Regions from separate parts of the Ferdinandcohnia jepli genome, predicted to be linked through region 2. Evidence: riboswitches for the same ligand, from Rfam matches in the RefSeq annotation. Region 2 holds a riboswitch; the other holds the start of a gene.

Region 1 (15,747 bases), on a different contig from region 2:
TCAGAAATGGTAAAAGAGAAAGCCATGCTTGATCCATTATTTCTTTCATCCTCCATTTCATTTTTCTAAGCTATTTAGTTAGTATTACCTTACATATATGAACATTATTTATTTCAAGGTATCTTCCAATTTCAGAAGTTTTGCAAGATAATAAAGGGAGGTTGAAGTATTGAGGAGGGTCACGTATGTCTATGAAGGAAGGTTTTGTTGAAGTAACAGGAGGGAAGGTCTGGTATCAGATACATGATATAGGCGCCAAGAATACACCAGTTATTGTTTTACATGGTGGTCCTGGTTCTTCACATTTTTCATTACAAGGTTTGAGAATATTAGCGGAAGATCGTCCCGTAATTTTTTATGATCAGTTAGGCTGCGGAAAATCAGACCGCCCAACTGACACATCATTATGGACAATCGACCGTTTCGTTGAGGAACTTGAACAATTGAAGAACGCACTTGGCCTTGAGGAATTCCATATCCTCGGACATTCATGGGGGACAACCCTAGCCGCGGCATATTACTTAGCAAAACCAGCGGGTGTTAAAAGTATACTATTTTCAAGTCCATGTTTAAGTGCACCACAATGGGCTGCGGATCAAGAAGAAAACCGCAAGAAACTACCAAAAGATGTTCAAGAGACATTAAAGATACATGAAAAAAATGGAACGACAGACTCTGAAGAATATAAGGAAGCGACCGAGATTTTCAACAAACATTTTGTTTGCCGACTTGACCCATATCCGGAGTTTCTAAAAGAGGGGAGAAAGTATAAAAACCCTGAGATATACAATATAATGTGGGGACCATCAGAATTTCATGTAACAGGTAACTTAAAAGACTTTGATTGTACATCTCAGTTAAAGGACTTTAACATTCCAACATTATATACATGTGGCCGATATGACGAAGCAACGCCAAACTCAACTGAGTATTTTAGCTCTTTGACTCCAGGAAGCAAGTTCCATGTATTTGAGCAAAGTGCTCACATGCCATATTTAGAGGAACAAGAGGAATATGTCAGAGTGGTACGCAGCTTTTTGAAGAGTGTTGATTGAAATTTGCTTAAATAAGTGAATAAAATAACAGTTATTAAACTATAAGGTTACATATGAAAGGCTATGATTACTGAGATATTTTAAAAAAATGGGATTTCCGGAACCATGAACGCTCCATAGTTGCCGAGATTTTGGATAAACCGGGATTTGGTCACTATGAAAGGCTTATAGTGACCGAGATTTCGAAAGCATTGGGATTCGGGTAACCATGAAAGGCTAAATTACAAAGATACTCTGAGTTGGCCACTATGAAAGTCAACTGAAGAAGCTAGCGGGGAACATATAATAACACAATATAATAATACGCTTTACATATCAAAAGATTATAAAAACTAAAGTCTATTAATCTAGGGAAAATTTTTCAAAACAACTCTCTATTAACCATAATTTAATTATGTAAACCATCAATCAAATCCAAAAGTAAGAAAGAGGAATTCTTCATGGAACTGATACGATACAATAAATCGTTTGAAAGTAAAATAGAACAATATCAGTTAACGGAAGAGCAACTACGTTATACTTGCACTCCAAAAGATGCAGTCCTCCTAGAAAAAGAAGATCCTAGTCGTTATTCTATACTCGCAATGGAAAACAATACACTTGTTACATTTTTTGTACTACATAGAAATGAAGGGGTAAAGCCTTATTCAAACAATGAGAAAGCAATCTTAGTAAGAGCTTTTTCAACTGATTTTCGTCATCTAGGAAAAGCTCATGCGAAAAAATCATTAGAACTCTTACCTACCTTTGTGAGAGAACATTTTAGTGATATCAATGAAATTGTACTAGCAGTCAATTTGAAAAACTTTGCAGCGCAAAGCCTGTACAAGAAGTGTGGGTATATTGATGAGGGCGAACGAAGGATGGGTCCAAAAGGTGAATTAATTATTATGAGTTACTATTTATAGGAAACAGTTAACTCGATAATAATAGACGCTAGTACATATCTAGCGTCTTACTCACTTATATCGAAGAACTAGTGTTAATCTTCACTTTATCTTTATATCCTCTAAACTCTTTTTTCTGAACCTCTTTTAATTCATCAATTAAATCAAAAATTGACAGTAGCTCATACATAATCGCTGTTTCCGGTGTAATGTGGTGGTTGTTACCTCCATTATTATTTTCTTCTCTTTGATCAGAGAACCATTCCGTTAACTTGCGAATATCTTCGTTATTTATCTCATCGATTGAAAAAGTTTCACTACACAAAGACGTTTTAAGCGACTGCATACTAGAAAGGATATAGTTGCCCTTTTCACAATCTAACGAAAAATGGTGGGTCGGAAGATAAATGAGATTTCCTAGATGATTGGAAATTTGCCGCAAAATCGTAAACTTTTTATATTCATAATAAAGCTTTCGTGCTTCGTTTCTTTTGAACCGATGGAATTTCCATTCCTCTTTTTGATACGTAAATAGCGTTTCCGTTTTCTCTATATCCTTTAGAACGGTTTGAAACTCCTGTCGAAGTTCGTTACTATCCTTATGTGTATCAACGATCTCACAAATCCTTTTATAAAGGAGTGTGACCGCATCTTTATAAATCGCAAAAATTTTATTTTTAATGCTGTCTAAGTAGTTTGGCGGCATGACAACTATATTGACCAAGGAAGAAACAATAAGTCCCGTAGTGGTCGTCCCTAATCTAATGAAGAAAGATGATGTGTAATGATCATTGACGGTTGAGATCATTGCTACCCCAGTTAGAGTTGCAACAAGCATGCCGTCGTGAAACTTAAGCTTATGACAAATGATAATTGTGAAGAGCGACACGAGAGCATACGAATAGGGACTGTCCCCAAACAAAAATGTAAAAAGAACAGCAAAGCCTGCTCCAATAGCAGAGGCAGGGAAACGGACAAATGCCTTTCGTATAGAATCTGATGCAGTCGGCTCAATTGTTACAATGGCAGTAATTACAGCAAACATAGCTGGCCAATTTAGAAGATGGCATATAAATGCTGTTACAAAGACTGATATACCAGTCTTAATAATTCTCCCGCCAACAAAATTTTTAATACTCATTATAAAACCTCATTACTTACTTAATTTCATTAGTATATCCAGTGTACCTGTTTACTAAATCTCAGAAAGACATTGAATCATTTATGAAAATGTCTATAGAATAACGAATTTCTCCTGTATCTTGGTCAACTACAGATGTAATTTTTGTTGTATGTATATGCTTATAGCGCCTATTGGCCTATATACCGTCCGAATGGAAACCAAATTTTTGAGTCTTGGTCTAGTGTTTGAAGATATTGTTGACTTTCATATGGAAAATCTCCTCCGTAAATTCGTTTCTCTAATTATAATACTATTAATTAGTTGATTGTGTTTTTGCAGAATGCATCTAGCAAAAAAAGAAGGAAAATAGATATTGATATTGAATGTTAAATTAGACATTATCTTTTAATTACCAATTAAACTTTACATAAACTCTATACTCAGGAAGAGGGAAACAAATGAAAAAACTAAAATACACACTGATTGGTGTTGTCGTTGCAGTTGTCGTCGTAATCATATATTTGGAGAATTATAAAATGGAAAATTCCTATTCTACGGTAGAAGAAGCGTTACAAAACTCGGAATTTACTTCTTTGGAAGTACAAGAGGTCATTAAAATTATCGAAGAACAGGAATACTCATATGTCGTTTATTATACACAACTGGAAAATCCAAAAGATTATATAGCAATGGCCCGGTTTCAAAAAAATCGACATGGATGGTTATCACTTGATCAAGTTGGAGTTGCCCCAATTGAAGGAAGTGAAACCGGAGATTTTACTGGTAATGATAATGAATATTTTATCGGAATTGCTAAAGGGGACATTGCAGGTGTAAAACTAGGGTCGAAAGATGCTATTTTAATCCCTCTTAACGAGAAGGGAATCAAAATTTGGTTCTTTCATCAACCAAGTGTAGAGGTGTTCGACGAAAAAGGAATACAGTTTCTTGATAAAGAAGGAAATATTGTTGATAGCAGAAATTAAACTATAATTTAGCACATTTAGGAGCAGCCATGAACAAACAGATTTCTATCCATAATATCCGAGTCATGTTTTGGATTAGATTTTTTGGCACAATGAATTTCATAGCACCTGTATTGACTCTGTTTTATTTAGAGAGGGGACTCGAACCTACTCATATCTTAGTTCTACAGCTTTTCTGGAGTGGGGCAGTACTGCTCGGTGAAGTTCCGGGTGGTGTTGTTGCAGATCGATTTGGTGCAAAAACATCATTTTTCATTGGTGTTATTATAAAAATACTCAGCATCACTTTACTAATCTTCGCTTACGACAAATGGATGTTCTTTCTATTTAGTGCGTTAAATGGATTTTCTGTTACTTTTTTCTCTGGAGCAGACGAGGCTCTCATTTACGAATCACTTAAGGAAGACAATGACCACCATAGAATGGACCGTGCAATGGGGAAGATACAATCTGCTGGTTTTGTATCTATGATTCTTGCAGTTCTAGTAGGAGCCTATCTTGCTGGAGACTTACAAAATGAACAATTTATTTTCCTTATTATCATTGGTCTTGTATTTCAATTAGTGGAGTTATTCTTAATATTCCTTATAAAAAGCCCAGCAAATAGCGGTGCATATCGGGATAATCCTTTTACACAAGTGGTATCTGGAATAACAGCTATTCGAAAAGCTCCAATTCTACTACTTTTATTTGTCAATTTTACACTTGTTTTTATAGCCGCCGACTCGGTATACGAAGCTTTTAATCAACCGATTTTTACGAATGCAGGCCTGCCTGTTGTAATGATAGGAGTTCTTTATGCTCTTGCTGCGTTACTTGGCTTTTTTACATCCCAATCTGTTGGTTGGTTTACAGAACATTTTTCTCGCAAGTTTTTGATGAGTGTAACTGGTGGTCTCGCTGCACTTGGCCTATTTTTATCAGCCATTTACGGTGAATCTATCTGGATTGTAATTGGTGCCTTTTTTGTCCTAAGGCTAGGTCAATCAATAAGGGGACCCATTTATTCGCAACTGAAAAACGACTTAATACCTTCTGACATTCGAGCAACAACATTATCTTTATTATCTGTGCTTGATTCAGCATTTGACTTGATTGTATTTGGATTACTAACAGCTGCAGCGTTTAACGGATTAACCGGTTTATTAATAGCGAGTAGTATCGTCGCGTTACTGGGGACGATAACTCCGATAAAATGGAGAAGTAAGGCTTCTGGAAGCGAAAAAGATCTTACGGCTTAGAATAATCTTTTACTAACATTTTAATAGTTTATTTCTAAATCAAACCGATATCGGTTTGGTTTTTTATATATTAAGCTAAAACATTGTTCATTAAATCAGTTTTATTTTTTAGGAATAAACTCCTATTGTAATAGGAATCAAAGGCGATATCTAATCTTATATTTAATAGCTACAATGGGGAAGGTAAGAAAATAGCTAGATGAATTTTTTATAATTAGTTTATAGGAGAAAATATGAAATTTATTAGAAGAATTAGTGTTACATTACCTTTATTTATTATATGCATGTGGCTAATCATCCATATTTATAGCGAAGGACGTAATTTGTATTTTTTAGTAAGCTTAGTAATTGGAATACTTTCCATTATTCTTTCGTGGTTTTTAGCAGGCCAATTTCAAAAATCAAGGTTTTACTATAATGAACTTAAAGCAAGTAAAAAGGAATTAGAAGTACAAAAAGAAAATTTACAAGAAATTTTTGATTCCGTCGATGCTACGATTTGGTCGAATGATATTGTTAACCAAAGGATTTTCGTCTCAAAGGGAATTGAAAAATTGATTGGTTATACAACAGTGGAGTTTTATGAAAATTACTCATTTTGGATCAGTATTATACACCCAGACGATCGTCAAAAATCCTTAGAGTTTTACGAAGATGCTCTTTCCGGAAAGCCCTATAATACTGAGATACGGTTCGTTTCAAAATATGGGAAAATTGTATGGGTATATTTTTCAGGAACCCCCGTTTCTAACGCTAAAAATGAAGTTGTTAAAATAAATGGTGTTGTCGTTGATATTACTGAACGAAAAAAAGCAGAGTCTATGTTAGAGGAAAGTGAAAACCGATATCGAAATGTTGTAGAATTATCACCGAATTTAATTCTAATACATCAACATGAAAAAATAGTTTATGCAAACCCTGCTACAATAAAAGCTCTTGGTCTGGTAAATCCAGATGAATTAGTTGGGCAATCGATTTATAATTTTGTTCATCCATCTTCGAAAGAAAAAGTAGTTGTTCGAAGTAATGAAATTTACAAGAACAAGACAGTGGACAACTATACTGAATATAAAATTGTCCGGACAGATGGGAAAATCATTCATCTAGAGATAGCAGGTAATGAAATAATGTACAATGGTGAGCCTGCCATCATGGTTGTAGCAAATGACATAAGTGCCAAAAAGGAATATGAGAAAAGCATAAAATTTATGGCGTATCATGATGCCTTAACAAGTTTACCAAACCGTCATATGTTTAATGAATACCTTGAAAAAGCTATAGCACGCTCTAGTCGTGATAAACAAGAACTTGCAATAATGTATATTGATTTAGATCGTTTTAAGTTTATTAATGATTCAATGGGGCATGAGGCGGGTGATCAATTATTAAAACAAGTTTCAGGGAGATTGTCAGGAAGTGTACGTAAGGGTGACCTTGTTTCAAGACAAGGTGGCGATGAATTTGCAATTTTATTAGAAAATGTTGATGAAACAATTATCCGAGAGATTTCCGAGCGTATCCTAGAGTCTTTTTCACATCCGTTTTCCATACAAAACCAACAACAGTATACAACCCCAAGTATCGGAATAAGTATTTTTCCGATGGACGGCAATGATAAAGAAACACTTTTATCAAAGGCTGATACAGCTATGTACTTAGCAAAGAAAAGGGGAAAAAATAATTATCAATTCTTTTTACATGAACAAGGGGATATACTCAACCGAAAAATAAAATTGGAACAAGACTTACGAAATGCTCTAGATAATCGTGAATTTTATCTTGAATACCAACCAAAAGTAATATTAGAAACCTCAGTCATATATGAAGTGGAAGCTTTAGTTAGATGGAAACACCCTGAGTTAGGAATGGTCTCTCCTGCAGAATTTATTCCGATTGTTGAAGAGTGTGGTTTAATTATTACTTTAGGCGAATGGATCTTAAATGAAGCATGTATACAAAATCGGATTTGGCTAGAAGCAGGTATACAAATTAAAGTTGCTGTGAACGTATCTCCTATTCAATTTGAGGATCGACATTTTGTTGATTTAGTTGAGCATACCTTAAATAAACATTGCCTACCTGCAGAATACCTTGGGCTAGAAATAACAGAAAGTGTTATGCAAAATAGAATAAAATCCGCTATGACCATTAAACAACTGAAAGACCTAGGGGTTACCATATCAATAGATGATTTTGGTACAGGTTATTCTTCTTTAAGTTTGTTAAGTAATTTACCAATTGATTTTGTGAAAATTGACCGCTATTTCATTAGTGATCTTTTTATAAATGCCAATACAACTTCACTTGTTAAGAGCATGATAGAAATTGGAGAAAACCTTAACGTTGAACTCGTCGCAGAAGGAATAGAAAATAAGCATCAGATAGAATTTTTAGCTGATAATGGTTGCAAATTCGGACAAGGCTTTTATTATAGCCCACCTTTGTCAGCAGTTGAAATTGAGAAGCTTTTGACAGGAAGAATTAGTTAAAGCAGAATTTTTCATAGTAAAGGTATAGAGAAATCTCGCCTTATTTTGTCTGGCGAGATTTTAGTACTCTAAAAATTAAATAAATGGTATTATTTACATAATAAAATCAAAAAAAGGGAGAGACCCATTATGAACTGTGTAAGACCTCCTTGTTAATATGCGGTTTATACGATACGTCCGCCACCTTTACCTCTTTCTAATCGAAGTAGAATAAAGGAGTAAGATAAAATGGACGTTCGTAAAAATGTTATGATACTTTATCTAATTGTTTTTTTTCACAACTTAATTCCAGCTTATGTTATTGAAAGGCTTTTTTGGCAGGACAGGGGAATGACAGTCTTAATGGTTGTTTACTGTGAAATCATTTATGCTGCAGTCATTGTCTTATCAGAAATTCCTACAGGTGTGCTTGCAGATCGATTTGGAAGGAAAATACTAATCGTTATTGGCGGTTTGTTTTCCTTGCTTGAGATGATTATTTTACTGTTTGCGCATTCTTTCTGGTCCTTTGCACTTGCGGTCGGACTTGCTGGTATAGCTGGAGCTTGTGTAAGTGGTGCTTTGAATGCATTACTATACGATTCTCTATTAGAAAGAAAAGAAGAGAAATCTTTTGAGAAGATAGTTGGACGAATGAACGCTATCGATTTGATTGGGTCTATTATAGCTGCACTTTCAGGAAGCGTGATAGCCAGATGGTTTGGTCTCGAATTTAACTATATATTATCGGCAAGTAGTCTATTTCTGGCGTTTTTATTTACATTGAGATTGCGTGAACCTCAAAGTAAACAAAGGGACCTTCTAGTTAGTTCTAATCATATTGGGGTAAAAGCTTACCTAATTAGTTCATTTGCATTTTTTAAAAGTCATCCTAAACTAATTTTAATTGTCATTCAGGCAATGGGTATCTCAGCATGTATTACGTATCTTGATGAGTTTTGGCAGCTATATTTAGATGAAATTGGTTTTTCACTGTTATTCTTTGGTGTTTTTTCTGCCATACTTTCTTTAGTCAAAATACCAGGGAACTTACTAGCTTCCCGATTCTTAGAGAAATACAGTGCTGGTCAGATTATTATAGGTGTATTATTCATTATTACTGCCGGTCTTTTCCTTACAGCCATGTTCCCCGGTCCATTAGGGATGATTGTAATTGTTATTATTTTCTTAGCTAGTGGAGTGATTGATCCAGTTATCACTGGGTATGTACATCATCGAACCGATTCTACGATAAGAGCAACTGTTGAATCTGTTCAATCTCTACTTGAAAGAGGGATTACATTAAGCATCGGTCTTGGCTTTGGATTAATTGCAACAAGAGTTTCTGTAACGATTGGCTTTGCCTATTTAGGAGCAGTATCACTGGCTTTCCTGGTTTGGATGCTGGTTAAAAGTAATAAATTCCGAGTTCTTCATCAATAAACAAAGCCTACCTTTTGGGTAGGCTTTTTGCTTATAATCCATTTGGTTTGTGGTAGCGTTTAAATGTACCTTTTTGTATGGATTGATTTACGACCAGTACACCAATACCCACTTCAACCAATCCTAAAATAACGCAGACTATCTGCACATCACTTGTGGCTGTAACCCAATAGGGTAAGATCAAGTGCACGTTGTTTGAGCTCCATAGTACTTCTTTTTCGGAACCATAATCCCCCCTAAGGGATCTTGTTCAATACGATATTGATCAGACGACGCCATTGTACTCTCCATTGTATACGATATTCTTGCACTTAGTGTTTTCTATAATTGTGTTTAGTAAACAATATAATGGGGAGGAGTACAATTTGTCAGAGCCAATTAAATATTAATACTAACAAATCAGGCCCTAAGCATTTCAGTTTGTTTTCTAGTTTGCAATTGATACTATAGTAATAACTCTTTTTTAGAAAGGACAAATAAAATGGCAAATATAAATATACCAGTTTCAGTCTTAAACCTCGCACCAATTCGTGAGGGAGAGGATGCAAAAGGTGCCATTGATTCAATGGTAGAACTTGCACAAGCAACAGAGAAAATGGGATACACTCGTTACTGGATTGCAGAACATCACAATTCACCAACACTTGTGAGTTCAGCTACATCCATTTTAATTAAACATACATTAGAGAATACAGAATCAATTAGAGTAGGTTCAGGTGGGGTGATGCTTCCAAATCATTCACCACTAGTTGTAGCTGAACAGTTTGGGACAATGGCAACTATTTATCCGAATCGACTAGACTTAGGACTTGGTCGTGCACCCGGAACTGATATGATGACTGCTAGTGCATTACGACGAGCACAAAACGATTCAGTATACACATTCCCTGATGACGTAAACGCATTGCTTACTTATTTCGGGCCGCTTGAACGTCAAAGCTATGTAAAGGCATATCCTGGTGTTGATACAAATGTTCCAATTTACATTCTTGGTTCTTCAACAGACTCAGCTTACTTGGCAGCTAAACTAGGTTTACCATATGTTTTTGCTTCTCATTTTGCACCACGTTATATGTCTGAAGCAATTTCAATTTATCGTAGCAGATTCCAACCATCTGAGTACCTAAGTTCTCCGTATATGATGGTATGTCTAAATGTAATAGCAACCGATACTGATGAAGAAGCTCAAAAAGAAATTACCACCATGCAACAATTCTTCTTGAATGTCGTGCGGGGTACACAATCTCCATTACGTCCACCTGTTGAAACAATGGACGGAATTTGGAACGCCGCCGAAAAAGAAATGGCAAGTTCCATGTCCAGTGTTACATTACTAGGAAGTAAAGATTCGATTCGTGAACAATTAACAAACTTCCAAGAAAAATATAACGTGGATGAATTAATGGCTGTGTCTTATATTTTTGATCCTGAAAAGCAAAAACGATCTTATCAAATATTAAAAGATGTCGTTGATGGTAAATAAACTTAAAGGTCCTTTCCAAATGTGGATGGACCTTTTTTGGTCCATCAATCTCTATCGCATCAGCTAGTTTGTTAATTATTTCACAAATCGTTCGAACTTTAGATGTGCATAATGATTCACAGATGGATGCAATACTGATATAATGTAACTGTAATTAAATATGATCTATCTTCGGGGCGTGGTGAAATTCCCGACCGGCGGTGATGAGAGTAATCTCTAAGCCCGCGAGCCGCAAGGCAGGATTTGGTGCGATTCCAAAGCCGACAGTAAAGTCTGGATGGGAGAAGATGGAGGTTCTGCGACGTTCAAAATTAGCAGTGTCGAACGTTTATTAAGCGTGCCTTTTAATCTCCCTCAGGAATAGTATTCTTGGGGGATTATTTATTGTCGGCATGTCTTATTGCTGAACCTTTCTTCTTTTGAGGTGGATCGACAAAAGAGGAGAGGAACAAACATGAAGAAAATATCTTTACGAGCTTTTGTAACAATCGGGATGCTAAGTAGTATATCCTACATATTGATGCTACTAAATTTCCCAATACCGCCATTTCCAAACTTTTTAATGATTGATTTTAGTGATGTTCCAGCATTGCTAGCGGCATTAATTTTCGGACCTTTGGCTGGAGTATTAGTCGAGTTGTTTAAGAATCTGATTGATTATGCATTTACAGGAAGTGAAACAGGGGTACCAATTGGTCATATGGCCAATTTTATTGCTGGGTCAATCTTTGTACTAACAACCTATTACATTTACAAACTATTTAAAACGAAAAAAGGCATGACACTCGGTTTAATTAGCGGAACAGTTGTTATGGCAGTTACTATGAGTATCTTAAACTATTACGTGGTTTTACCTGCATTCAACTTTTTCCTAGAACTTCCTGCGATGTCTGCAGTTGAAACTCGTCAAATAGTTGTTAGTGCCATTTTGCCTTTTAATCTATTAAAAGGAATTATCGTAGCAGTACTGTTTATGCTTTTATATATAAGATTACAAACATGGATAACAAAACAAGCAACTGCACAATAAATTACAGAAGGGTACGGTCGAAACTCGACCTGCCCTTTTTGTATGTCTTACAACAGACGAATCAGCGTGCAATTATATAAAAACATTGAAACATTTTATTATTTCATTCGTATGTAAATACTAGAAAGAAAACAAACTGGAGGGGTTATTTTATGAATGAAAAGGGCTGTGTGAAATGTGGGAGTAGAGACGCTGGTACAAAGGATGTTGCAATGACTGGTTCAGGAATTTCTAAAATGCTTGACCTACAACATAATAAGTTCACGGTCGTATTTTGTAAAAAATGTGGTTACTCTGAGTTTTATAACAAGAACTCTTCAACAGCGTCAAATATTTTAGACCTGTTTTTCGGATAAGGATAAGTACGATGTTAAAGAAATTTGCACTTCAAACAAATAAACGGGATGAAATGATTGATATTACTGAAATTGTGCAGAGATTTGTAGATGAGTCAGGCATTGTTAGCGGTGGAGTTATTGTATATTGCCCACATACAACGGCTGGTATCACAATAAATGAAAATGCAGATCCAGATGTTAAACGCGATATGTTACGCCGCTTTGATGAGGTGTATCCGTGGTCACATAAATTAGATCGACATATGGAAGGAAACACTGCTGCTCACATGAAAGCAAGTACCGTTGGAGCTTCTCAACACGTGATCATTTCAGATCGAAAATTACTCCTGGGCACATGGCAAGGAATCTATTTTTGCGAGTTTGATGGACCAAGAAACCGTTCGTTTTATATAAAAATGATATAAGGCGACTCCACTTAATGGAATCGCCTTTTCAGTTCTCATAAAACACGATTGCTTCTACATCTTTAATCCATTCTTTCGCCCTCGACCCATCTAGGTTCGCCACCCATAAATCTCTGTTTTCATTAAGAATTGATGTCCCCGTAACCAAATGATCTTATTCAATGATTTTATATATTGAGGACTATAGTCTCCATACTTTATTGGTGGTTCTGTTATTTTCATTTGTTTATTATTTTTTATATCGATGGAAAAAAGAGAAGGTAACGGATGTTTCTTAAAGTCGTTATTCCATTCTTGTTCCTTAATGCGTGATGAAACAAATACATTGTCATTCACCCAGTCAAAGTCTAAGTCAGCATACTCTTCAGGTGTAAGCGTTCCAGATGCAGGCATATCGCGAATCTTTAAATCCTTATTTTTGAATCCAAAAACAATCCGCCCATGTCCTGCAATAAAGGCAATTGTATCAGAGGTAGGTGCCCACTTAGGTTCACCCACTTCAAATACAATTTCATCTACAACTTCAAACTGCTTGCCGTCACTCGAGATCACACAAAGCATATTGCTGTCCATTGACCAAGAAGCAGTTGGGGATACAACAAATGAAATCCATTTCTTACTAGGGGAGTATGCGAATTGTTCCGCATATACAGCGATTAATTGATTATCTTTTGTTGTGCCAATCTCTCTTGGGAGTGTAAAAAAATGATCCACCCCTCCATATAATTGAACATCCTTATAATTACTGCTTACTTTCTTCGTATAAATGATAGCACTGGACCATCCGTCTGGACGTATTACACCCGAGGTTGATAATAAAAATCCACTACCATCAGGTAACCAGGTATATGAATGAACACCTGTTGCTATGTTATAAAATCTTGAAGAGTCCGAGATATTTAAGATTCCACTAGCATTAAAAGCTACAATATTTTTTACCGGTGACCACGAAGGAGCATAACCATCATAAAATATCTTCTTTTTTTCACCAGACTCCACTTCATACACCCACAATTCAACTTGCTGTTTATTCGCTTCAAACTCAGAAGGTGTCATAACCTGATATAAAAGCCATTTACCATCGTGAGACCAAGTCGGCTTTGAATACACATTTTTAGTTGATGTAATTTGAATCTCCTTATTATTTTGGAGAAGCCACAAATCACTTTTTCGAATAAAGCTTGCCAACACATCCTCCTGCTCTGCTGCACCTGTCTGAAAAGGGAAAATTACACATAATAAGCTTATAACAAGTAAAATTCGTAACAAGCAAAACCCCTCCATTTTGATGTTATTATCTATAATGTCTTTCTTAAATTCTAGAATATGTGTACATAACCTAATGTTTTTACTAATATTGTGAAAATTCATGGTAAAATGTGACGTAAAGAATCAATAAGGGGGAGAATCATTGTTTCCAATTTTAGAAACTGAAAGGCTAATTTTACGAGAGATTACGAAAGAGGATGCAGGTAATATCTTTGCCTGTTTTTCAAATCCAGATGTTACAAAATACTACGGACAAGACCCATTCACTAGCATCTCCCAGGCAGAACAACTAGTTAGCTTATTTGAAAAAAATTATCAAGAAAAACGAGGAATAAGATGGGGGATAGAGCTAAGAGGGAATAGTGGAATAATAGGTACAATCGGTTTTAATTTATTGTCACTACAGCATAGAAGATCCGAGCTTGGATATGAATTACATCCCTCTTTTTGGGGAAATGGATATGCAACAGAGGCCATACATAAAGTTGTTCAATATGGATTTTCTAACCTAGGGTTGAACCGTATTGGTGCTGTTGTATATATCGAGAATTCAAATTCCAACCATGTTTTAGAAAAGATAGGTTTTCAAAAGGAAGGCATACTCCGCAGTTACATGATGCAAGGTGGAGCATCACATGACGTGAATGTATACTCCTTACTGAGAGAATAATGGAGATTTAATCTGATGACTCGGTGAACTCCGAGTTTTTTCTATTTTATTAGTAAGCATAAGAGAATATCTGTAAGAAAAATGGTAAATCTAATGATATCATCGACAGGAGGACTGTAATGGATAGGGAAAGTATTAAATTATGCGCTTCAGAAATGTCGTCGCTTTGGACTCAATATATGTTTGATACGATGAGTATTTGCTTTATTAAATATGCACTGGAACATATCGAAGATCGAGATATTATCGACGTTTATGAAAAGGCTTTGAAATACTCAGAAGGACATGTGAAAGCGATTGAAGACTTCTTCAAAGGAGAAGAGTATCCAATCCCACATGGTTTTACAGAAAAAGACTACGACCCAAAAGCACCACGCTTGTTTCAAGATACTTTTTATCTATACTATATGTACATAATGACCTTGCAAGGGTTAACAGGATATTCACTTTCTCTAAGTACATCGATTCGTTCAGACCTTAGAAAGTACTACATTCGCTGTAACCAAGAAACAACAAATCTATTTGAGTTAACACTAGACACATTACTTACAAAAGGACTTTTTACTCGTCCACCAATTTTAACACCACCAATAAAATCTGATTTTGTAAAAGAACAAAGTTTTCTAACCGGTTGGTTTGGTGAGAGACGGCCCTTAACTGCTATTGAAGTCGGAGATATCACATTTAATATGAATAAAATGAATCTCCACGTAGCATTAAAAGTTGGGTTTTGTCAGGTTGCTAAGTCAAGAAAGGTTCGACAATACATAAATCGTGGGATGGAAATATCAAATAAACATATTGAGGTATTTGATACAATCTTTCGTGAAGAAAAATTAATTTCTCCAATTTCATGGCAATCTTTAGTGACCAATTCAACTACTTCTCCATTTTCTGATAAATTTTTGATGTATCAAGTACAACTTTCAACTCAAATTGCGATTGCATTTTATGGTACTGCATTAAGCGTAACCTCAAGACGAGATATTGGAAAACATTATGTAACTCTTACAGGTGAATTATTAAAATTTGCTGAAGATGGAGCGAATTTAATGATAGAAAAAGGCTGGTTGGAGCAGCCACCATTATCTAGTGATCGCAGGACCTTAAGTAAAGGGAAAGATGCTCCGTATTAACCAAGTAACGCTAGTTTAGTGTAGCGTTACTTTTTTATTTTTAAAGGGAATATTAATGTGTTTGAAGAATGTATAATATATCCAAATTTTAGAAAAAGGGGGAAATAAGATGGATGAAAGATATCCAATCGGTACTTTTCAATTTGAAGGTGAATTAAGTAATATAATAATTGGGCAATGGATCAATGATATT
Region 2 (15,747 bases):
CAGTTTGTTCGTTTATTTCTAAAACAATTGAGAGTTGTTTCAAAGTTAAGCCCTCATCACCAGCTGCAAAAAGAAGTCCCTCAACAATTGCTTTAAAGTCTACTAATTTCATTTCGATTAACTCCTTTCCAAACTCGATATAAAAATATCTGAAAAGTTGTTTTGTTGTTCGATAAAAATCATATTATTTTTCATTAATTCAAGTATTGCCAAGAATGTTACAACAATGTGGTTTTTATCGTGATAAGGAAAAAGGTCTGTGAATTTCTTCTTACCCTTAAAGCCTCTTAATTCCTTAACAATTTCCTCCATACGCTTTTCAATTGGAATTTCTTGTCGTGTAATTCTTGTTGATAAAGGCTTCTGAAGCTTTTTTCGACGAAGGAGCTTTTGAAAAGCACCTAACATATCGTATAGATTTACATCCAATGAACGGTCAACACTTATATCCTTTGCATATTCACTTAAGTCACTAGGTGGCTTTGTGAATATTTGCGAACGTTCCTCTTCTAGTACCTTCAAATCTTCTGCAGCCTCTTTATATTTCCGGTATTCTATCAATCTATTCATTAATTCTTCTCTTGGATCTTCTTCATAGTCCATATCTATTTCTTCATCAAGGAGTTCTTCCTCCTGTTTAGGCAGTAACATCTTACTTTTAATTGCTAATAAAGTTGCGGCCATAACTAAATATTCACTTGCGATATCTAATTGAAGCTCTTTCATTGTATGAATATAAAATAAGTATTGCTCGGTAATTTCCGAGACCGGGATATCATATATATCAATCTCCAATCGATTGATTAAGTGAAGCAAAAGGTCTAAGGGACCCTCAAAAGTATCAATCTTAACATTGTAATGCTCTTGCACATTCATCCCACCAAATAAAAGTATACACTTGAGACTTTCATTTTATTGTAACACATTAACAATGCTTAGGACATGCATAAAAAAAGTACCAGATTTCGTTTAGGAAAATTACCTAAAGTGAAAATGAAAAACTTTATTTTTTATTCAAATACATGGCACTAGCCCACACATGAATGATAAAAACTCATACTATAACTGTGTAACAAAGATATTTATTAGGAGGTAATTACAAATGGGTGACGGATACAACTTCGGAGGCGGATTTGCCTTAATCGTAGTATTGTTTATTCTTTTAATTATTGTTGGTGCAGCTTGGTTCTAAACAAAAGATTTGCTGATCAATAAATGACAGTAATGAAGTTTGCATCTTAGGAAGGTACTCGTATACTTTCATAGAAAGTGTTCAGCATTGAAGCTGAACACTTTCTGTTTTTTCATGATTTTGGTAATAAATATATGATAAACTACATTTACATAGTGTAAAAGGAGTGTTATTTCATTTGTATCCAAAAGCCTATATTGATTATTTAATACACTTCCATTGTGATCGTGACTATTTTGAATGCCATGAAGTATTAGAGGAGCACTGGAAAGAAGATACCAAACAGGATAGAAAACCACATTGGGTTGCTTTAATTCAGGTAGCCGTTTCACTTTATCACCATAGAAGAGAGAATTTCCCTGGTGCCCTCAGAATGATGAAAAGCGCGATTTCTATCATAAGAGAACAAAGTTACGAATTAGAAAAGTTGGGATTAAATATTGTTGAATTACATTCCATACTTCAAAAAGAATATACTGCTATACAAAACAAGGTACCATATAAAAGCTTTAACTTGCCAATTAATGATAAAAAGCTACTGGAAATTTGTAAAAGCAAATGTTCAAACGAAGGAAAAACTTGGGGGATGAGCAGTGACATGTCTGATGAACAATTGGTTCATAAGCACAGTCTAAGAGATAGAAGTGATGTCATTGCAGAACGAAAAAGACAAATAGCTCTCAAGCAAAATAGATTTAAATAACACCACATATAATTCAAAAAAGACGAAAGAAGGACAGCCGAAGTGGCTGTCCTAACAATTTTCTTCTGTAAAATCACATTTTTCAAAAAAGGCTGCAGTATGTTCATTTGGTTTTAATTCTTTGTCTTGGAATGTTTCCTTTAGTGCCTTTACCATTTTCTTACCAATTCCTTGGTAACGATGAGATGGATTAACACATATATGTTGTATTTCAACTTGGTCCCCATCATGGATTGTTGTTCCGATAATTCCTACAATATCTTCTTCCTTCCATAAGAATAACTGCTTGGTATCATCTGTTTCATATTGCTTCATAGTTGATTGCAGGTTCTTTAAATCCTTTTCGGTCGGCATAAATGAAAGAAGCCCCATTGCGATTTTCTCATAATTCTTTTTATAACGAATTAACATATAAATCCCTCATTATCGAAAAACTTTCCTACTACTTATCGACTAGTGAACTAGCCTTAATATATTAATTAAGAGTATCACTTTCTAATACTTTTTTCCATAGAAACTTATAAAAAGTAGAAAGTATATCACCTTTATACAGATTTTATTACTAACTATCTTTATTAGACTAACATAGTAAAAATGCTTATATAGTTGAGGCAAAAGGATGTACCAATAGTAGTATATCGTTTTTATTTAACTCTTTTACACCCTTAAATTTAAATTATATCCAATAATTGTATTTTTAATACAGTTATTCAGAGTTTATTCAAAAGAACGAGAAAGGTTTGCCATTTCAATTGCCGACACAGCTGAATCCCAGCCCTTATTTCCTACCTTTGTTCCAGCTCTTTCGATTGCTTGTTCAATTGTATCTGTTGTTAATACTCCAAAGATTACAGGCGTGCCAGTTGCAAGTGCAGTAGATGCAACACCTTTTGCAACTTCATTACAAACAAAATCATAGTGAGAAGTAGCACCTTGTATAACCGTACCTAACGTAATAACAGCATCGTACTTTTTAGATTCAGCCATTTTTTTTGCGACTAACGGAATTTCAAAAGCTCCAGGTACCCACGCAATCTCAACATCACTTTCATTTACACCATGTCTCTTTAGAGCATCTAATGAACCGCTTAATAATCTATTTGTAATAAACTCATTAAAACGAGCAACTACAATTCCTATTTTTAACCCTGTTCCAACTAAGTTTCCTTCATAAATTCTATTCATAATGATCCTCCTATGTTATAAGTTATTTTTTCTATTTTTTTAAAAATGAAACATATGCCCTAGTTTTTCATTTTTAGTTTTTAAATATTTCTCATTTGCTTTATTGACTTCCATTTGGATTGGGATGCGATCAACTACTTCTAGTTCATAGCCTTCTAATCCTGCAATCTTCCTTGGATTATTTGTTAAAAGTTTCATCTTAGAGACTCCAATATCCTTTAATATTTGAGCTCCAATACCGTAATCTCTTAGATCAGGCAAGAAACCAAGCTTCTCATTTGCCTCTACTGTATCATAGCCTTCTTCTTGAAGTTTATAAGCACGCATTTTATTCAGCAGCCCAATGCCCCTGCCTTCTTGCCTCATATACAATAAAACTCCTGCGCCTTCTTTTTCTATTTGAGTTAATGCAGCATGAAGTTGCGGTCCACAGTCACATCTAAGTGAACCAAAAACATCTCCAGTTAAACACTCAGAATGCACTCTAACAAGAGTTGGCTCAGATGGACTAATGTCACCTTTAATTAATGCTATATGCTCTTTGCCATCAACTACATTTGAGTAACCAACTGCACGAAATTCCCCATACTCGGTCGGAAGAATAACCTCAACTTCTTTTTTAACAAGCTTCTCCTTGCGATTTCGATAGCGAATTAAGTCCTCAATTGTAATCATTTTAAGTTTGAACTCATCTGCAATCTTGCGTAATTCAGGAACCCTTGCCATAGTCCCATCCTCATTAATAATTTCACAGATTACTCCTGCAGGCTCTGCTCCACTTAGCTTTGCTAAATCTACGGCAGCTTCAGTATGACCTGCTCTACGGAGAACTCCCCCATTCTTTGCAATAAGTGGGAATACGTGGCCTGGTCTTTTAAAATCTGTTGCCTTTGATTCAGGATTTAATAATTCCATTATAGTTGCCGATCTCTCATGAGCACTAATGCCTGTTGTTGTAGTTTTATGGTCTATGCTTACTGTAAACGCAGTCCCATGCGGGTCAGTGTTGTGTGTTACCATAGGTTCAAGACCTAGTTTATTTGCTAATTGTTCAGTAACAGGTACACAAACTAATCCACGGCCATGCGTAATCATAAAATTGATAACCTCTGGTGTAGCACGATCTGCTAATGCGATAAAATCTCCCTCATTCTCTCGATCCTCATCATCGCAAACAATAACTACTTTTCCATTCATAAGGTCTTCTATTGCTTCTTCAACTGAGTCAAACATAGTGAATTCCCCCTTTTTCGGATCTTGGTCTTATTTAAAGCCATGTTCTTCTAAGAAACCCGCTGTAATGGATGATTTGTTTGTTTTTCCATTTTCAAAAGACCTTTGAATAAATTGATTGACATATTTTCCTAACATATCGCATTCGACATTTACGATATCACCTATCCCCTTGTCCTTTAGTATGGTTTCAGATAACGTATGAGGTATAAGTGAAATAGTAAATGTTTTATCCGAGAGCCCAAAGACAGTTAGACTAGTACCATCAACAGCGATTGATCCCCTCATTATAATAAATTGATGTAATTCTTCTGGTACCTCAATTTCATAATAAACAGCGTTGCTCTTTCTTTCTTTTCTAACTATCTTCCCAATTCCATCCACGTGACCAGAGATAAAGTGACCACCAAAACGTCCATTTGCAGCCATTGCTCGCTCAAGGTTAACCGGGTGATTTCTATGTAACGTACGTAAGGATGTTGATTTTACAGTTTCTGGCATAACGTCTACTGTAAAACCATCTGTCGTATATGACGTAACCGTTAAACAAACACCATTAACTGCAATGCTATCTCCGAGGTTAACATCCTTTAGTATTTTGTTAGCACTAATTTCAATCTCAATTGCATCTTGAGATCCATTCATCCTTTTAATCTTGCCTATTTCTTCAATAATGCCTGTAAACATATTCTCTCATCCTTATCAGATTGGTTCAGATACGATTTTTACATCCTCTCCAAGTTGAGTTACTGATTTGATCTTAAGCTGCAAAGAACTTGAAAGGGTCTCAATTCCACTCCCTCCTACTGAGGTTGGAGCATTTTTTCCTCCTATCAGTTTAGGAGCAATGTAAGTTATTACTTGATTAATTGCCTTCTCTTTTAAAAAGCTTCCGTTCACTTCCGCACCGCCTTCAACAAAAACAGAAGAAATACCTTCTTCTCCTAGTAAAGTAAGAACACTTGAAATTGTTGGCCTGTGCTCATTCACTTGAAGAATTCTTACTCCCTTTTTATTTGTAAAAGGATGCCTTTGTTCCGGATTAACTCCATTACCTATGATAATCCATGTTTCTGCCTGGCCATCATTTAAAACCGTAGCATCTATCGGCGTACGCAGTGAGGAGTCTAAAATAATTCGAATTGGGTTCTTCCCAGTTCCATTAGGTAGTCTTGTTGTTAAACTTGGATTATCAGCTAATACAGTATTTACTCCTACTAAAATGGCATCATGGGTACTTCTATAAAGATGAACATCAAGTCTTGACTCTTCACCGGTAATCCACTGGCTTTCTCCTGTTACTGTAGCAATCTTTCCATCAAGGGTAGTTGCTGATTTTAGAGTAACAAATGGTGTTTTGTTTTCTAAGTAATGATAAAAAACTTTATTTAATTCATCAGCTTGTTCTTTACAAACACCAACCATAACTTCTATTCCTGCATTTCGTAATTTACTAATCCCTTTGCCTCCCACTAGAGGATTAGGGTCAGTAGTTGCTACGACCACTCGCTTTACATTGCTTTTTATTAACAAATCAGCACAAGGTGGTGTTTTCCCATGATGACTACAAGGTTCAAGGGTGACGTATATCGTTGCATTTTCGGCATTTTGTCCGGCCATATGTATTGCATGTACCTCAGCATGAGGCTCACCAGCTTTTAAATGTGCACCAATTCCGACAACACGGCCATCCTTAACAACAACAGCACCTACAACTGGATTTGGAGTTGTTTGACCTACTCCAGCTTTAGCAACATTAATGGCCAAATTCATATAATCTTGATCTCTCAAAAGCTTCACTCCTTTATGGCAAATCTGTAAGTAAATAGGGAGCTATGTATATCTACAAAACAAAAAAGACCTAGGAAATAAGATTCCAGGGTCTTTTAAAGTCTCAAATAAAATAGTGATGTGCTTTTTTCCATACCAAATAAACGGTACGAATTGCAATTTTCAGCATACCAACACTACCTATCCTTCTCCCATCCAGACTATACTGTCGGCCCTGGATTCTCACCAAGTCCACCATTCTAAAAACTATAGAATGGGTCACGGGCTTAGAACGACTGTTCATCACCGCCGGTTGGGAATTTCACCCGACCCCGAAGGAATACATTATTAATTTATTACTGTAATTGAAAACAGTATAGCACAATATAATATTATTTTGTGGTAATTTACTCATTTAAATACAAAGGATAAACAACTATGGCATTTATTGTACATATTTATGTAGTAAAAATGTTATTTAATTTACGATAAATACCCAGTAGATAATACCCCAGCCAATTGCCATCAAGCCTAATAGGCCAAATAAACCCCAATTTCTTTTTTTCATTTCAACGTTCACCTCTTGCTTATTATAAGACAAGAAAAAAGACACAACAAGAAATTAACCAGTTGTGTCTTAGCTTAAAACTCTTTCTTACTCTTCGTATACTTTAACTTCTTTCATTACATCGCCTTGACGTATACGGTAAATTGAATCTAATCCTTCGATAACCTGACCGAAAACAGTGTGTACACCATCAAGGTGAGGTTGTGGTTCATGAACGATAAAGAACTGGCTACCACCAGTATCTTTTCCTGCATGTGCCATAGATAGTGCTCCAGCAATATGCTTATGTGGATTACCTTCAGTTTCACACTTAATTGTATAACCAGGACCACCAGTTCCGTTACCTCTTGGGCAACCTCCTTGAGCAACAAATCCAGGTATTACTCTATGAAATGTTAATCCATTATAGAAACCTTCATTCGCAAGCTTTTCAAAATTTGCTACAGTTCCTGGAGCGTCTTCTGGAAATAATTGCGCTACTATTTTTTCTCCGTTTTCAAACTCAATGCTAGCTTTTTTCATTTGAAACCTCCGTCCATTTCTTTTCGTCAATATGTATTGAACGGTTTTAATTTTACTATAACTGTTTTCAATAATCCAATTTGAGAGGGGCCATTTTTCCTAAATCGAAAGTAAATAGATATATTTGGTAAAAATTATTGTATAATATGTATGATTACTGATTAACTTGTCTTTAAATTTAAAGGAGGTAACAAATTTGAAATATAGGTCATTGCTTTCATTCGTACTCGTGTTCACACTGCTATTTCCGGCAATCACACTCGCAGATGCAGCACCAGGTGATGTCATAATTACTTTAGGAGAGGACTTAACTGAAGAGCAGAAACAAGCCATTCTCGAAGAAATGAAAGCTCCTGAAGATCCACAAATCGTTTACGTAACAAACGAGGAAGAACATCAATATCTTGGACAATACATTCCGAAAGCTAGAATCGGTAACAAAGCTTTATCATCTGCTTCGATCACAATTGAAGAGGAAGGCACTGGTCTAGACGTAACAATAACAGAGCAAATTAAACTCATAACTGAGGAAATGTATGCAAATGCATTAATTACAGCCGGCGTTAAAGATGCCACAATTTATGTGACTGCCCCTGGTAATGTCTCTGGGACAGCTGCGTTGACTGGTATTATTAAAGCCTATGAAATATCATCAGACCAAGCAATTCCGGAAGATGTAAAGCAAGTTGCAAATGAAGAAATGGTAGAAACAACAAAATTAAGCGAAAAATTTGGTGCAGAAGATGCCGCTAACCTAATGGCAAAAATCAAAGATGAAATTGCAAAAAACGCACCTGAGAATGATGAAGAACTCAGAACTATTATTATAAATGCAGCAAACGAATTAGGAATTAACCTCTCAGATGAAGACATACAACGCCTAATGGATCTATTTAATAAGTTAATTGATTTAAACATTGACTGGAATCAAGTTGGTGAACAATTAAATCTTGCAAAAGAAAAGCTCACTAACTTCTTGGAATCAGAAGAAGGCCAAGGATTTTTAGATAAACTAAAGGAGTTTTTTGTTAGTTTAATAGATGCGATTAAAAATCTGTTTAAGTAAATAATAAAAAGCGAAGAGAGCTTTTCTCTTCGCTTTTTTAATCAATAACTTTACTCTTTAACGGTATATCTAGGCGTACTAAGTCTTCGTAGCTTTCACGTTGGACAACTAATTGTTCATCCCCGTTTTCAACAAATACTACAGCAGGTCTAGGAATCCGATTATAATTATTAGACATGGAGTAGCCGTAAGCTCCTGTACAGAAAACAGCCAGCATATCATTAGAATTCGCTTTTGGTAAAGGTAAATCCCAAATTAACATATCACCTGATTCACAGCATTTACCTGCTATAGATACTGTTTCTTCAACAGGATCAGAAACTCTATTTGCTAGTACAGCTTCGTATTTTGCCTGGTATAATGCTGGGCGAATGTTATCAGTCATTCCACCATCAATAGCAAGATATTGGCGAATATTAGGAACCTCTTTTCTTGAACCAACAGAATAAATGGTTGTTCCTGCATCACCAACGAGCGACCGGCCGGGTTCTATCCATATTTCTGGTATGCCAATTCCGAGTTCATCAGCCTGTTTTTTCACTTCTGCGATAATTTCTTCAACGTAGCTTTGAACAGGAAGTGGAGAATCTTCGTTGGTATATCTGATACCAAAGCCGCCTCCAAGATTCAAGACAGTCGGTATAAAACCAAATTGCTCCTTCCAATCCTTCATCTTTGCGAACATCTTACCAGCTGCTACAACAAAACCTGTTGTTTCAAATATTTGCGAACCAATATGGCTATGGATTCCCAATAAATTTAGGTATTTTGAATGTAACACCTGTTCAACTGCTGCATCAGCTTGACCATTCTCTAGGCCAAACCCGAATTTAGAATCTTCTTGGCCAGTTAAGATATAATCATGCGTGTGTGCTTCAATACCTGGTGTTACGCGTAGTAAGATTGGAACTGTTGTGTCATTCTCAATACAGACCTGTTCTAATAATGAGATTTCATAAAAATTGTCAACAACAATACAACCAATTTTGTTTTTAATTGCCATATCAAGCTCTTCATAGCTTTTATTGTTTCCATGAAAATGGATTCGTTCTGATGGAAAACCCGCTTGAATCGCAGTAAATAATTCTCCACCGGAAACCACATCTAAGGAAAGGCCCTCTTCTTCAACTAACTGAATCATAGCTACTGTTGAAAAAGCTTTACTGGCATATGCTACTTGCGCATTAATATTTAGTCTTTTGAAGGTATCACGAAAACCCCTTGCTCGTTCCCTGATAAGTGCAACATCATATACATACAGCGGAGTACCATATTTCATTCCTAATTCTACTGTATCTACTCCACCAATTTCTAAGTGGTTTTTATCATTTATTTTGCTAGTCCCATGTAAATACATCCAATCCCTCATTCCACTGTACAAATAAATTTTACGATTTAGAGCAATTGCAGAAAATGAAAAAGACAACTAACAACACATAGTCATCAGCTGTCTTTTCTTTAATGCTGTGCTATATTAAAAATACATTAACACAACGTTTTTAGACGTGCAACCCCTATTGTTTATGTGGGTTTTGAGGATGTACAATGCTTGGTCGCAGTTTTGCACCTGGAACAGAAGTACGGACAATTATTTGCCAAAACGCTTTTGGATTGAATGGTAAAAATGGCCACAAATACGGGGTATTTAAAGAGCGAATCCTAGCCAATAGCAAGAAATATACTGTACAACCTACCACAAAACCAGGGACCTTAAAGATCGCAACGACGATTAAAAGGAATAATCTTGCTATTTTATTTGCTGCACTCAACTCATAGCTAGGCGTTGCAAAAGTTCCAATTGCAGCGATAGCAACATACAAAATAACCTCCGGAACAAATAATCCAACATCTATGGCAATTTGTCCAATTAATGCTGCTGCTATAAGACCCATAGCAGTAGATAAAGGAGTTGGTGTATGGATTGCAGCCATTCGCAAAAATTCAATTCCTGCATCAGCTAGAAATATTTGTACTACTACAGGAATATTTGATTCTTTATTAGGTCCAATATAATCTATTGCTTGCGGTATTATATTTGGCTCTAACACCATTAGAAACCATAAAGGAAGCAGAAAGATTGAAGCCAAAATTCCTATAAACCTTGTCCAGCGTAGTAGTGTACCTACTGCTGGTGCTTGACGGTATTCTTCGGCATGTTGTACATGATGAAACATTGTTACTGGGGTTATAATTACACTTGGTGATGTATCAACCATAATAACAACGTGACCTTCTAATAAATGGTTAGCTGCCACATCGGGTCTCTCTGTATATCTAACAAGGGGATAAGGATTGAAACCCTGCTTTACAATAAATTCTTCAATTGTTTTATCAGCCATCGTCAAGCCATCTGTATTAATTGCATTTAATTCGTTACGTATAACGTCGACAAGGCCCGGATCTGCTACATCTTTAATGTAAGATATACAAATATCCGTCTTTGAACGTTCTCCTACTTGGAGAATTTCTGTTCGTAATCTCTCATCACGAATTCTTCTCCGGGTAAGTGCTGTATTTACTATTAAATTCTCTGTGTATCCGTCTCTCGCGCCACGAATCACTTTTTCAGTATCTGGTTCTTCGGGTTGTCTTCCTGGATAACTCCTTACATCAACTGAAATGCCGGAATCTTCACCTTCAACAAATATAATTATAAGTCCTGAAAGTAATTTATCTACTGACTCATCTAAATTTTTTACTGGGCTTACTTGTTGATGTACTAAACGATTCTCAATAATTTGCATAGCTTGATTAGAGTTTTTTTCCTTATCATTTACATTCACTAGCTCCTTGAGGAGTTGAATTATAAATGTTGTATCACACAGGCCGTTTAAAAAATAGATGTGTACTTCCTTATTTAGAACTCTAATTCTTCTAACACCAATATCAAAACTACCTGTCCCCATACCAATACGTTTTTCAAAAAAGTCTTTATTTTTTATTATATCAGGAGAGATTGGAGTCTTCGTTTTTTGACTTTGTACGATTGTAACCACTCCTTTCTAATATTAACTCTACTGCTTGTTTTGTAATGGGAGCGCCTCTACGAATATCGTCCTTTCTGGCCATTTTACCAATATCCCCGATTCCTACAATTATTGGTACATTTAGTTCATCAAGGCAGTATACTGTATCACCATTTATGCGACCAATATCATATTCCGCTATTCCACTTTTATCTACACCATACTGAGTAAGGTTTCCATCTCGGTCAATGCTTATATCTACCCTCGACCACTCTGTCTGGTGAGTTTTTGAAGCAACCGCTATGATTCCAAGCACTTCAATTTGGTTATGTTTTGCAACATATTTAAGAGCCCTCTCACCTGCACCTTCTCCAAGGTACCCACTATCATCAAACATTACAAAAACAGGGTCATTAGGTGCCTGTAAAATTAACTCTACAATCTGTTCGCCAGTTAGTGTTGTTGGGTTACCCATAGATTTTGAAATACAGCGACCTCCTACTTCCTTCGCCACGTATTCAATTGTCTTTAGTGCATATTCATCACCATCTGTTACTAGAATTACTTTTCTTCTAGTCAACTCCATCTACCATTACCCTCTCGGTCTGAATATCAACGCTACTAAAAATGAAAACAGTATAGCAGAAGATATTCCAGCAGAAGTAAGCTCAAAGATTCCCATAGCTATTCCAATAAAACCATGGTCTTTTGCACTTTGCATTGCTCCATGCAAAAGAGAATGGCCAAAACTTGTTATTGGAACAGTAGCTCCAGCTCCAGCAAACCTTATTAAATTGTCGTATAAATCAAATCCATCAAGCACTGCACCTGATACAACAAATATACTCATTACATGTGCCGGAGTTAATTTTGCAAAATCTAATAAGAGTTGTCCGATGATACAAATTAATCCACCCACTAAGAATGCATATAAATATTCCATAGCTTACTCACCACCTTGTACATGTTCCAACACAACACCATGTGCGATTGTAGGAATTGACTCCTTTTGTTGAATCATTGTAGGACTTAACAATGCGCCTGTAGCAACAATCATAATCTTTTTTAAATTTCCGCTTAAAAGTTCTTTATATAGATGTCCATATCCAACAATTGCTGAACATGCACATCCACTTCCACCAGCAAAAACATCTTGATCTGAGCGATACAGCATAAGTCCACAATCATTATGTTTATTACCCAAGTCGTAGCCTTCGTCTTTTAGTAACTCCTTAACAATCGGACTCCCCACTCCTGATAAATCACCTGTTACAATTAAGTCGTATTCATCCTGGTTGATATTGAGGTCTTTAAAATGCTGAACAATAGTATCAGCTGCTGCGGGGGCCATTGCAGAACCCATATCAAAAGGATTGGTTATTCCCAGATCTGCAACTTTTCCAATCGTTGCTGACGTAATTCGTATAGGACCTTTTTCTTTACTAACCAATGCTGTTCCTGCGCCAGTGGCCGTATATGTTGCAGAATCTGGCTTTTGACCACCATATTCTGTTGGATATCTAAATTGACGTTCAGCAGTAGCATTATGACTGCTTGTGGATGCTAAAATCCGGTTTGCAAATCCACCGTCAACTAATGCAGAGCCAACTGCTAGAGTCTCCATTGAAGTTGAGCAAGCACCAAACATACATAAAAGTGGAATTTTATTTTGCCTTGCTACATAGTTAGTTGTTACATTTTGGTTTAATAAATCCCCTGCTAGAAATAAATCTATATCCTCATTTGTTAAGTTAACTTTTTCAAGACAAGCTTCAATGGATTGCTCCATCAACCTTCTTTCGGCAAATTCCCAACTATCTTCACCACAATGCAAGTCTTTATGTCTAATATCAAAAGCGTTTCCTAGAGGTCCATCAGACTCTTTTGGTCCAACAGCTGTTCCAGTTGAGTTTAAGTAGATTTCATTTTGAAAAACCCATGTTTGCTTTCCGACTAGTTTCATCCTGTTCACTCCCTTTCATCAGGATACGGTGAGGTTAAACAAGTATCGAATAACCCCAACTATATATGCTGATACTGCTCCAAAAACAATAACACTACCAGCAAGTTTAAACATATTTGTAGCAATACCTAAAACAATACCTTCACTTTTATATTCCATAGCAGCACTAGTCATTGAATTTGCAAATCCTGTAACAGGCACCGCTGACCCCGCACCTGCAAATTGTCCAAGCTTGTCATATAGTCCGAACCCTGTTAACAAGGATGAAATAAGTATTAAAGTGGCTACTGTTGGGTTACCTGCATCTTGTTGTGAAAAATTAAAAACCGAAATATAGAAATTCTGGATACCCTGTCCAATACAACAAATTGCTCCACCAACAAGAAATGCCTTCAAACAATTAATCAAATATTTAGGTTTTGGCTGGAATTTTTTAATACTATTTTTATAATCATCCTTAATCTTCTTTTTAGCCATCTTTAAACCTCTCCTTGATGTAAGTTACTTTACAAAGTAAATCCATTGAAATAATGAACCAGCAATTTTTCCAAATACAATCGCCATGACTAAAATAACAATTTTATTTGCTATGCCAATTCGTTTGGCTAATATGGGAAAAACATTCAATACCTCCGTAAGAGCAGCAGCAAGCATTCCAACGAAAATCCCACTTGCCAGCCCAATTGGAAGTAATAGATATTCCCACAAATCAAAGCTCTTAAGATTAAGCGTGAACCACCCACCCGTAACAGCGCCTAGAACAACACTCCATTCATAAAAATGAATAAACTTCATTGTTTTTGTTAATTGTGTTAGCCGCGGAATAATTCCCAAAACCGTTAAAAATGCTACAAATCCAGAACCTACAGCAAGTCCACTAGATAATCCAATAAAGACAATAAATAAAATTTTAATTGTCATCGATATGTTTCATACTTTCTTTGTTTTCGGTCATAATTAAGTAATTATCTAGATCTTGTTGATAATTGAACATCTCAACCTCTAGTGGACTTGGTTCTTCATTAATTCTTTTCCGGAAGAAATGATTAAAAAATAAAATCATCCCTAGACCTAAACCAATTGAATAAGGTATTTGTAAAAGCAAAGGCTTGGACACTTCTTCTCCCGTTATCATTGTGTAAATTCGTTGATGCACTTCTCTCATTGAAACATCCTCATGAAAGTTCATCATAGTTAATGCTGCACCCACGAATAATAAAAACCAAACAGCCACAAATAATGCAGCTGAGTACTTCCCTTTCTTTATAACGATTTCTACTATTGTCTGAGCTGGTCCAACTGTTTGAATGTCTGAATCAGGAAATTGTTTTCTAATATGATCAATTACTTTCATCGCATCGATAACGACAATATTTTTATCTTTCTTTGTTACATGATGGACCACAAGCTTTTTTATAATCTCAGCCGTTTGTTCAGTTGTACTTAATTGAGCAATATGACCAATAGTAACTGTTGCATCGGGTTTAACCTGTACGCGATGGCGCAGTCTAACATAGATTGTTTTTTCCATCACCTTCACACCCTACACATTGTTTTCCTTATATATGTAGTATGTTATTTCTTCTTGTTCTAATGCGATAGTGGGTCAAACTCCATTAATTACCACATGAAAAAGTAAAGTTTAAAGATGATTGAAAAACTTAATTATTAACGATTAATGTACAGAAGCGCAAGCGCCTTGGAAAAAGGAACATCGACTAAAAGCCGCCACGTCCTGTGACGAACGTCGATGTCAGCACATCCTCGAAAATGCTTTGCATTTTCTTCGTGCGATGCTTATGCTGCCGGAGCATTCCTTGTCCTGTGCAAGTCCGACAAGCGCTGGCCGACTAAAGTCGCCACGTCCTGTGGCAACGTCGGCACTAGCACATCCTGTGCGTCGGAACCCCCACGAGGAGGCTCGAAAAAAAGCAAAGCTTTTTTCCTGCGAGGATTATCCTCACGAAGCATTCCTTAGTGTTGCCGCCTCAGGAGGGGTGAAGCGACCTCGAGGGGCTAGGCGCTGGAGCTGGACTTGGAAAACTTTTTTCAAGTTATCCACATCATAAAATTTCCTAAACAAACGAAAAAACCGAATGGATTATACATCCATTCGGTCTTTCATTTGTTGTAATATTTTCTTTTCTAATCTAGATACCTGTACCTGTGAAATACCTAATCTAGACGCAACCTCTGATTGAGTCTGGTCCTTATAATAACGAAGAAAGACAATTAAGCGTTCTCGCTCATCTAATTCACGAATTGCTTCTTTTAATGCTATCTTATCAAACCATTTTGTTTCATTATTGTCCGCAATTTGGTCTAATAACGTAATGGGGTCCCCATCATTTTCATACACCGTTTCATGAATAGACGAAGGTGCTCTACTAGCTTCCTGAGCCAGTACAACATCCTCAGGAGTAATCTCTAAGAATTCGGCAATCTCCACAATCGTAGGAATCCTACCTAATCGTTTCGATAATTCGTCCTTCGCTTTACGAATCTTGTTCCCTGTTTCTTTAAGAGATCGACTTACCTTTACCGTTCCGTCATCTCGTATAAATCTTTGAATTTCCCCA

Evidence for each region. Region 2 has a riboswitch for FMN ahead of ribD (bifunctional diaminohydroxyphosphoribosylaminopyrimidine deaminase/5-amino-6-(5-phosphoribosylamino)uracil reductase RibD). Riboswitches for the same ligand answer to the same signal wherever they lie in the genome.
Region 1: it holds a riboswitch for FMN, as region 2 does, so the genes downstream of both, AB3M96_RS18275 (ECF transporter S component) here and ribD (bifunctional diaminohydroxyphosphoribosylaminopyrimidine deaminase/5-amino-6-(5-phosphoribosylamino)uracil reductase RibD) in region 2, are expected to answer to the same signal.

Annotation. Positions count from the first base shown of each region.
Region 1 covers NZ_JBFOKR010000018.1:2,104-17,850, reverse strand. The annotation lists gene AB3M96_RS18320 (Na+/H+ antiporter NhaC family protein) at 1-37, opposite strand, end outside; gene AB3M96_RS18315 (proline iminopeptidase-family hydrolase) at 186-1,055, shown strand; gene AB3M96_RS18310 (GNAT family N-acetyltransferase) at 1,496-1,963, shown strand; gene AB3M96_RS18305 (aromatic acid exporter family protein) at 2,019-3,083, opposite strand; gene AB3M96_RS18300 (hypothetical protein) at 3,524-4,051, shown strand; gene AB3M96_RS18295 (MFS transporter) at 4,081-5,292, shown strand; gene AB3M96_RS18290 (sensor domain-containing protein) at 5,526-7,781, shown strand; gene AB3M96_RS18285 (MFS transporter) at 8,010-9,203, shown strand; gene AB3M96_RS18280 (LLM class flavin-dependent oxidoreductase) at 9,685-10,686, shown strand; FMN riboswitch at 10,850-10,979, shown strand; gene AB3M96_RS18275 (ECF transporter S component) at 11,141-11,716, shown strand; gene AB3M96_RS18270 (zinc ribbon domain-containing protein) at 11,869-12,072, shown strand; gene AB3M96_RS18265 (secondary thiamine-phosphate synthase enzyme YjbQ) at 12,084-12,479, shown strand; gene AB3M96_RS18260 (TolB family protein) at 12,570-13,748, opposite strand; gene AB3M96_RS18255 (GNAT family N-acetyltransferase) at 13,891-14,418, shown strand; gene AB3M96_RS18250 (DUF3231 family protein) at 14,538-15,554, shown strand; gene AB3M96_RS18245 (YfiT family bacillithiol transferase) at 15,664-15,747, shown strand, end outside.
Region 2 covers NZ_JBFOKR010000010.1:92,841-108,587, reverse strand. The annotation lists gene scpB (SMC-Scp complex subunit ScpB) at 1-112, opposite strand, end outside; gene AB3M96_RS12370 (segregation/condensation protein A) at 118-876, opposite strand; gene AB3M96_RS12365 (YjcZ family sporulation protein) at 1,103-1,192, shown strand; gene AB3M96_RS12360 (DUF309 domain-containing protein) at 1,371-1,895, shown strand; gene AB3M96_RS12355 (GNAT family N-acetyltransferase) at 1,947-2,306, opposite strand; gene ribH (6,7-dimethyl-8-ribityllumazine synthase) at 2,613-3,080, opposite strand; gene AB3M96_RS12345 (bifunctional 3,4-dihydroxy-2-butanone-4-phosphate synthase/GTP cyclohydrolase II) at 3,120-4,313, opposite strand; gene ribE (riboflavin synthase) at 4,344-5,000, opposite strand; gene ribD (bifunctional diaminohydroxyphosphoribosylaminopyrimidine deaminase/5-amino-6-(5-phosphoribosylamino)uracil reductase RibD) at 5,016-6,104, opposite strand; FMN riboswitch at 6,284-6,427, opposite strand; gene AB3M96_RS12330 (peptidylprolyl isomerase) at 6,739-7,173, opposite strand; gene AB3M96_RS12325 (DUF1002 domain-containing protein) at 7,370-8,239, shown strand; gene lysA (diaminopimelate decarboxylase) at 8,277-9,596, opposite strand; gene AB3M96_RS12315 (spore germination protein) at 9,754-11,145, opposite strand; gene spoVAEA (stage V sporulation protein SpoVABEA) at 11,186-11,791, opposite strand; gene spoVAE (stage V sporulation protein AE) at 11,798-12,148, opposite strand; gene spoVAD (stage V sporulation protein AD) at 12,152-13,168, opposite strand; gene spoVAC (stage V sporulation protein AC) at 13,187-13,645, opposite strand; gene AB3M96_RS12290 (stage V sporulation protein AB) at 13,670-14,089, opposite strand; gene AB3M96_RS12285 (stage V sporulation protein AA) at 14,079-14,699, opposite strand; gene sigF (RNA polymerase sporulation sigma factor SigF) at 15,270-15,747, opposite strand, start outside.